2 regions of the Alkalicoccus luteus genome follow, and region 2 is predicted to be linked to the other one. Evidence: riboswitches for the same ligand, from Rfam matches in the RefSeq annotation. Region 2 holds a riboswitch; the other holds the start of a gene.

Region 1 (4,418 bases), on a different contig from region 2:
CTGCTGATCATCCGCTCTTTCCAATTCTTCGCAGTCTCAGAAGCGAGCTTGCCCGAGCTCACGAGGTGGCTCCATACATGGTTTTCTCGGATCAGACGCTCCATGAGATTTGCGCCCGCCTCCCGCAGACAGAAGAGGAGATGCTGGCCGTCCGAGGTGTTGGCACGAACAAAATGTACACCTACGGCAAACGATTCCTTAAAGCGGTCAACGATTATATGGCATCTGAATCCACGGCTCCACGAATGGCGGCGTCCGCGAAGCAGAAAGACGGAAAAAGCTATGAAGAAACAGCAGCGATGTTTATTGAAGGACATAGCCCGGAAGCGATCAGCACAGCTCGCGGCCTGAAAGAGACAACCGTCCTTCAGCATCTCATCGAAGCTTGGGAGAACGACTGGGATGTAGACCTCTCCGAACTCGTTGAGGAGGATGAAGTGGCACTTGTTGAAGAAGTAATCGATCGCGTCGGTCTGGAAGATGGCTTAAAGCCTGTAAAAGAACATCTTCCTGAAGATATCAGTTATTTCACCCTAAAAGTCACCGCGCTGCTTCAATCCGCAGGACTCCGATCCTAGAGGATTAGAACGAGGCAAATATCCTGCACTTTCGACGGAAGAAGGGAAAGCCGAGCCCGTTCCCTCCGGAAAGCGAGGGGCCGCAGAAAAAGGCAGATGCCATCTTATTCACCTCATATGACGTTACCCACACGTTGAAGAAGCCGGCTGCAAAAAGCAGCCGGCTTCTTCATCTGACAGCGCCCGCTTTAGAGCCGTCAGTTACCGTGGTGCGGCAGCGGTGACGAAGGGACGTGCTTTTTGGGAGACTGGTCTGTAAATGGACAGATCGAAGCCTTTCGGTAGGCGAAACGCGGACTTTTTTCCTCATCATTATACGTTTCATGAAACACGTGTACAGCAGCAGGTGACATCGGTGGAATCAGCCATGTCCAATCGCCGGTAACCCCTCTTCCAGCCTTTTTTTCCTTAGCACAAAAGATGCGGAACTGCTCCGCTGCAGTATGATGATCCACGAGGCTGACCCCTTCCTCATGAAAGGAATAAATAACGGCGCGATTTAATTCAACGAGCGCCCGGTCCTTCCATAGCGATGCAGGCTTAGCTGTATCCAGACCGAACACATCAGCCACTGCTTCAAGACAATTGTAGCGCCATGTATCAGCCAAATTCCGCGCACCGATCTCTGTTCCCATATACCACCCGTTGAAAGGAGAACATGGATAAACAATACCGCCAATTTCAATTTCCATATCTGCAATCGCCGGTACGGCATACCATTTCAGCTGCAAATTTGAAAAAGCCTCCTCTTCCGGATGCCGAAGCGGAACTACCAATGCCTCTTCTGCTTTCCATTCATACAGATGGATGCTGCCATCCCGCTTTTGAATCAAGAGCGGAAGGATATCGAAATCAGTCCCTTTCCCTTTCCATCCAGCGGCCTGCGCCTGCTTAGTCAATGCTGCAGAAGCCGGGTCTCCTCTGCCGTCCTCATACCCGGCGTAGCGAATCAGCTGATGATTCAGCAGCTGCCATTCTGGCGGTTTACCAGGCTGTGAAGGAGGGAATATCGTCATGGCCGGCCTGATTTTACCGCCGTTTGTCGTAAACCGCAGATGTTCCCGGCACGCACTAATGACCTCATCCGGCGTATTGACGTGCCGTTTATCAAAGACGGTAAGCGTATCCCAAAAAAGTCTGCCGATGCACTTGTTTGCATTCCGCCAGGCCGCCTTTGCTCCAAAAGCCAGCTCCTCACCTGTTTGCACATACGTACCAGTCGCTGCAATTTCCTGATAAACATCGTTTAAACGGTCTGCCAATCCAGTCTTTCCCTGCTCCGTATAATACTGCTGTAAAAAGGATTGTGCAGCCTGCTCGAGCGTCATTTCCACATGATTTCCTCCTGACTGTCCAGCGAAGCTGTTAATATGATAGTATAAGGAACATCAGTGCTACTGCAAGAACGAGCATGATTGTTCACAAATTAATCACGTTTGACCCGCTGGGGGTGCACCATGTGCTGAGACAGAAACTATTTTCTGATCCCCTTGAACCTGATCTGGCGTAATACCAGCGTAGGAAAGTGGATGAAAGCAGCCGTTTTCCGGACTGATCCAGCTTCCGACGAAAACGGCTTTTTTCTATTCCGCTGTGCAAGAGATTATATACGTGAAGGAGTGAAAGCATGACGAATCAAGTCCTCGCTCTGCGAAATCTAATTAAGAGCGACGCCCCATTAATTCATAACATTACGAATGTCGTAGTGACTAACTTTACTGCCAACGGCCTCTATGCGGCAGGCGCGAAACCAGTAATGGCATATGCTCCCGAGGAAGCCGCAGATATGGCTTCTGCAGCAGACGCGCTAGTCTTAAACATCGGCACGCTTTCAAGCGCCACAAATGAGGCGATGCTTCTGGCCGGAAAAGCGGCAAATAAACATGGAAAACCAGTCATCCTCGATCCAGTCGGAGCAGGCGCTACCTCGTTTCGGACAGAATCTGCTGCCATGCTCTTAAAGGAGCTCGATATCGCGCTTATCCGCGGGAACAGCGGGGAAATTGCAAGTCTTGCCGGGGCAGAAGCCGTTGTAAGAGGCGTAGATGCCTCTGCTGCTCCTGATGACGCGTCACAATCCGCGGTGAAGCTTGCACGCTCCCAGCAGACGACTGTCTGCATGACAGGCGAAATCGACGTCATTACAGACGGCAGCAGCATGATCACCGTTCATAACGGTTCTCCCTCGCTCCGGGATGTCACCGGTGCAGGGTGTCTGCTGTCCTCCATTGCGGCAGCTTTTATCAGCCGGGCGGCTTCTCCGCTTGAAGGTGCAGCCGCAGCCTGCGCCTATTACGGCGTATGTGCAGAAGCAGCCGCGGCCAGACAACCATATGCAGGTCCAGGTCATTTTCAAATCCATCTGCTCGACATGCTTCAGCAGCTGACAGACGAACAGCTTGAGCAGCAACTTATTCTGAAGGAGGCATCATTATGAAAACAGCATTGACAATTGCCGGTTCTGACAGCGGCGGCGGAGCAGGAATTCAAGCCGACTTAAAAACATTTCAGGAGCTTGGCGTTTTTGGCACAAGTGCCATTACTGCTCTGACAGCTCAAAATACGGTAGGCGTTCAGGGTGTCTTCCCGGCTTCTCCAGAAGCGCTCGAAGCACAAATCACCTCCGTATTGGATGACATCGGCGCACACAGCGTAAAAACCGGTATGCTGTTCGATTCCGAACGAATTGAAATCACCGCCTCCTTTGCAGCTGAAGGCAGGCTCCCTGCGTTGGTCGTTGATCCTGTTATGGTGTCCACGACCGGAGCCGAGCTGTTGAAGGAAGAAGCCCGGACCACGATGACAGAGAAGCTTTTTCCTCATGCCTCGTTGATCACGCCAAATATTCCGGAGGCTGAAATGATCACCGGAATGTCGGGCAGTTCGCTGCAAGTTCGTAAAGAAATGGCCCGTGAACTGTTAAAATTTGGTTCAGAGGCTGTGTTATTAAAGGGAGGTCATGAACCCGATGCTGCCACAATCACCGATATTCTATTCGATGGAGCTGAATTTCACTATTTAAGCGTCGAAAAAATCGAAACAAAACATACGCACGGCACCGGCTGCACGTATGCTGCTGCCGTTGCTGCCTATCTCGCTCAAGGAAAATCCATGAAAGATGCTGTTTTTGCAGCAAAGCAGTTTATTCACCAGGCGATCCTTCATGCGCACTCTGTCGGTGAAGGAGCTGGGCCCGTTCACCATGCAGCTCACCGGACGGCGGATAAACCATTTATCAAAATGGAGGTTGAACAGACGTGACCCAGTTCGCAAAGGAAAGGCTTGCTGTTTACTTTATAGCAGGTACGCAAAATACAGACTGGCCGCTTCCGGAGCTTGTGTTTGAAGCGCTTCGAGGCGGAGTAACGATGTTCCAGCTGCGTGAAAAAGGAGCTGGGAGTCTGCAGGATGAGGACGAACGCCTGGTACTTGCAAAGGAACTAAAAGAACTGTGTGCCCGGTTTCATGTGCCGTTTATCGTAAATGATGATATCGAACTGGCTCTGGCCTCAGATGCTGATGGACTCCATATCGGACAAGATGATGCGGATCCGGCTGAAGCACGGCGCAGGATTGGAGCACAGAAAATACTTGGTGTCTCCGCCCGTACGATTGCAGAGGCAGAAGCAGCTGCTGCCGTAGCCGATTACCTCGGCACAGGTCCCATGTACGCTACTTCGTCAAAGGAAGATGCGGAGAGTCCTGTAGGACCGGAGCGTATTCAGGAAATGCGAAACGCTGGTATCCATTTGCCGATAACCGCGATCGGCGGTATAACGCTCGATAACGCGAAGCCGGTATTGCGAGCCGGTGCTGATGGCGTTTCGGTAATTTCAGCGG
Region 2 (4,418 bases):
GCTGCTGGCGCTGCAGATTGGTGAGCTCCACTATATCCCGGTCAATCAAACTGAGCCGGCCGACACCGGCTCTGCAAAGACTTTCCGCGATACTGCTTCCGAGCGCTCCGACGCCGGCTATCAGCACGTGGCTGTCCTGAATCTGCTTCTGTGCACTCCCGCCGAATCCCGGAACACGCATTTGTCTGGCATAGCGCTCCATCACGATTTCCGGCTCATTCCTGCAGCAGGACTGCTTGCTGATGCTGATGATGCTTTTGCGATTCGCCCTGCTTCAAAGCCGGCTCTGCCTGCCTCACATGCACGTCGGACAGCTTCTGCCATTTTCGCAGGATCTTCTGCCCCGGCTACCGCTGAATTGAGCAGCACTCCGTCTGCGCCGAGCTCCATTGCTAAACAGACATCAGCTGCCCCGCCCAGTCCTGCGTCCACAATAACAGGACAGTCGAGCTCTTCTGTAATTATTTTTAAGTTATACGGATTTAAAATACCAAGTCCGGAGCCGATCGGGGAGGCTGCCGGCATCACAGCATGGCACCCAAGGGCTTCCAGACGTTTTGCAAGCACGATATCATCTGACGTGTAGGCGAGCACGGTAAAGCCCTTTTGCAGAAGCGCTTCAGACGCCTTCATTGTTTCAATCGGATCCGGCATCAGCGTCCGGCTGCAGCCGATCACCTCTACCTTTACCATGTCACAAAGTCCTGCTGCACGAGCGAGTTCTGCTGTCCGGACCGCTTCTTCTGCTGTAGAGGCTCCAGCTGTATTGGGAAGCATATGATACTTGTCAAGGTCCAAGCCGGCAAATACGTCCTGATCTGCCGTCTCCAAATCAATGCGCCTCACTGCGAACGTAAGCACTTCGGTTCCGGAAGCGGTTACTGCCGCTTGCTGTTCTTCTGTATTGCGGTATTTACCTGTTCCGAGCATCAGCCGTGACTGAAGCTGATAGTTTCCTACTTGAAGCATGCGTCATCCTCCTCCTACAAAATGTACGATTTCCAGCTGATCTCCATCTCTAACCGGCTGGCTTTCCCACTCGTCTCTCCGCAAAATAGTTCCGTTTTGTTCAACCGCCGTGCGCTTTCCGTTTACTTCAAGTGACGCGAGCACATCAGCTATCGTTTCCGTCTCTTTTGTCAGCTCTTTCGTTTTCCCGTTTACGATCACGTTCATCTGTTAGTCTCCTTCCGGATTGAATGGCTGCAGTGCTTCGGGCACCCGTCCAGAGCTGCACGCTTCTGCCAGCAGCTTTCCCGTGTAGCCTGAAAACAAAATTCCATTGCGGTAATGGCCGGTGTTCACATAAAGACCGGCAGCTAATCGACCAATGGCGGGTCTTCCGCGAACACTTTTCGGCCTCACGCCAGCCCACCTTTGTTTAACTGCTCCACCTGAAAGCTCCGGACAAATTCTTTCAGCTTCTTTGAGGAGCCATTCTTCGGACGCAGCGTGAACGTGCAGTGTCGTGTCATAGGGCGTTTCTGTCGCACCGCAAATAACTGATCCATCGGCTTTCGGCACGAGATAAACCGTTTCTGTAACAATCACCGTATCCAGTATGGGAGCTTCCGGCTTAAAGCGGAGGCATTCTCCTTTTACCGGAACCATTTCCGGCATTCCCGGACAAGGTGCGGGGCCTATTCCGCCAGCATAGAGTACGTGTCGTCCGACGTATGTTTCTCCGGCAGCCGTTACGCTCCAGAGCGTATTTTCCGCCGTGATGCTTGTTGCCTGAGCAGGATAGATCACCTTCACCCCTTCTGCGTCCGCCGCTGCACGTAAGGTGTTCAAGTAAGCAGTTGCTTCCACCTGCGCTTCACTTGGAAATGAAATACCAGAAAGCGCTTGGTGAACACCCGCTAATTCCGGAGCATCTACACAAGTGAGGCCGGCCTTATCCGCATGAGCCCTCAACTCTTCCTGCCCCTGATCCGTATACGCAAGTCTCCATGCTCCTGTGTTCAATAATCCCGCCTTCACGCCTGTCTGCTTCTCTAAATCCGGGACCCAGCTCTTCAAATAATCACGTGCCGATTCAGCATAGGATCTGACGGACTCATCCGGAAGCCATTCGGTCGAAGCACCAAGCATACCAGCAGCAGCTGAAGAGGCCCCTGCCCCCGGTTTATCCCGTTCCAAAACGACTGTCTTCATCCCTTTTCGCGCGGCGTGCACGGCAGGCGCCATACCGTTGACTCCTCCACCAATTACGATCAGATCATACATAGACGATCACGCTCCTTTCGAATTTCTGCTGCAGCCTCACCGGGATGCGGTGCCAGCATCACCGCTGACAAAAAACAGGCACCGGCGTACCCTCGCTCGTGAAACTGCTTCAGCGTCGAGCGTTCAGCACCTCCGATTCCGATCACAGGGATCGACGCACGGCTTAAAATGTGCTGCTGGACATGAAGCGGCAACACCTGTTTGGGCGCGCTGAATGGAGGCAGAACCGGTCCGCTGACCGTATAAACTGCTTGCTCGTTCTCTGCCTTCGAAAGCTCTCCCAAGCTGTGGATCGACATCCCTCCACCGCGTTCGACGGTGCTGTCAGACGGGGAGTGAATGGTTCCTTTCCACAGTTCCCAGCCCGTTGTCTTCTTATTCACAATCAGCTTTATCGTAAAAGCCTCTTGTAAAAACCATTGAAAAAAGGCGCTGCTTTGTTCCGCTGTCCACGATGGTTCTCTCAGATGCACGGCGTCAAAACGTCCATTCAGCTGTGTAATCACTTCTGAAAACTGATCAGGCTGCATCAAGCCCGTACTCACCGCGTGAAGGTCCAAGCCATTTCCCCCTTTTATCAACATGCAAAAAGCGCTCCCCTGGATGCAGGAAAGCGCTTCAACAGTCACATTACGTGCCCTTGTCGTCACTTCCCTACGCCAGTATCAACTGGATCAGGTTCCGGGAGTCCCAAAGCGCCGCTTCGATCTCAGCCCCTGCATATGGGGCACCTCCAGTGAGCTTCTATTTAATTTCCAGTCTAGTTGCACCCGAGCCTTTTGTCAATCCGAACGTTCAGGCTACAACGTCTGCTTCTACCTGCTTCATTTGGTAGAAGACGCCGCGCTGATGCATGAGCTCCTGATAGGAGCCCGATTCAACCAGCCTGCCTTCTTCCATGACAAGAATCTGATCCATCGCTTCCAGTCCATTTAAGTCATGGGAAATGACAAAAAGCGTACTGCCGGCTGAGGCCCGTTCCACTTCCATGCCTACTTCTGCTGCCGTAGCTGCATCCACCGAAGCTGCAGGTTCATCCAAAATCCAAACCGGCTTCTCCCGCAGCAACAGTCTCGCTGTACCGAGTCTTCGGCGCTCGCCGCCCGACAGGTTCGCAGCACGTTCCTGCAGCACGGTATCCAAGCTTAAATATCCGAGACGGACGCGCTCCAGTACTTGCTGCAACTCCGTTTCATCTGCCCCGTTGCTGAATAGATTGTCCCGAACAGTTCCGGCAAAGAAATGCTGCTCTTGCAGCTGTGCATTGACATGCGGCCAAATGGTCGTTTCATCCAAGCTGGAGGTGGATGCCTCACCATAGCGGATAGTGCCTTTATCCGGCAGGTAAATGCCGAGCATCAGCTGTGCTAATGTTGATTTTCCTGATCCGCTCGCGCCTACTACTGCCGTTCGTGAACCACTCGGAAGCTCAAAGGAAACGTCTTTCAGCACTGGACGTGCTTCATTCGGATACGTAAAGCTGACAGAGTCAAACACGATTGGAACGTCTGCCTGCTGCAGCACAGCTGCGCTTCGCTCAGGCTGATCCTGCAGTTCTTCCTCAATCGCTTCGTTCAGACGTCCGGCTGCCTGCCGGCTCTCCTCGGCATAAGAAGGATACTGGGCCATCGGCACCGCGTTTTCAAATACGGTCAAACTGATCATCATCAGCATTGCCAAGTAGACCCCATCAAGTGTTCCATTCGCTGTCATGACAACACCGGTTACAAGAATCAGCCAGGAGATAAGAAACGCCGTGCTTTGATTCCACGTAAGCCCCGCCAGTCTGCTCCCCGCAGCCTGACGCTGCTTGCCAACGTAGCTGTCCGCCGCTTCAAGCAGCTCGGCCTCTTTCGCGTCCAGCTTTTGAAACAGCTTCAAGTCCTGGTAGCCGTAGAAAAACTCTGCAGCATCGGTTGACAGCTTGCCTCTAGCAGAACGAATACCGGCCGACGCGCGCTGCTGCCGTTTCCGGTAAACAGTCGGAAGGATCCATCCTGCCAGTAGCACTCCGCCGACGAGCAGTGCAGCGGCTGCCGGTGAAAAAAACACCGTAAAGGCGACCGTTGCTGTAAACACAGCACCCATCACGACCGGCGGATAAAAGACACGCAGAAAATAGTTCTGCAAGCTTTCAACATCCCCGACGATCCGGGATAAGAGATCTCCGCTTTGAAACCGGTGCGTAA

What was found. Region 2 has a riboswitch for thiamine pyrophosphate ahead of ACSZLD_RS12645 (thiamine phosphate synthase). Riboswitches for the same ligand answer to the same signal wherever they lie in the genome.
Region 1: linked by a shared signal. The riboswitch ahead of thiM (hydroxyethylthiazole kinase) and the one ahead of ACSZLD_RS12645 (thiamine phosphate synthase) in region 2 are both predicted to bind thiamine pyrophosphate.

Annotation. Positions count from the first base shown of each region.
Region 1 is NZ_JBPZEY010000011.1:120,924-125,341, forward strand. Features, by position in the region: gene recQ (DNA helicase RecQ) at 1-578, shown strand, start outside; gene ACSZLD_RS14395 (nitric oxide synthase oxygenase) at 776-1,906, opposite strand; TPP riboswitch at 2,015-2,119, shown strand; gene thiM (hydroxyethylthiazole kinase) at 2,206-3,015, shown strand; gene thiD (bifunctional hydroxymethylpyrimidine kinase/phosphomethylpyrimidine kinase) at 3,012-3,839, shown strand; gene thiE (thiamine phosphate synthase) at 3,836-4,418, shown strand, end outside.
Region 2 is NZ_JBPZEY010000009.1:40,441-44,858, forward strand. Features, by position in the region: gene ACSZLD_RS12625 (ThiF family adenylyltransferase) at 1-202, opposite strand, end outside; gene ACSZLD_RS12630 (thiazole synthase) at 202-969, opposite strand; gene thiS (sulfur carrier protein ThiS) at 973-1,176, opposite strand; gene ACSZLD_RS12640 (NAD(P)/FAD-dependent oxidoreductase) at 1,180-2,229, opposite strand; gene ACSZLD_RS12645 (thiamine phosphate synthase) at 2,217-2,789, opposite strand; TPP riboswitch at 2,864-2,974, opposite strand; gene cydC (thiol reductant ABC exporter subunit CydC) at 3,025-4,418, opposite strand, start outside.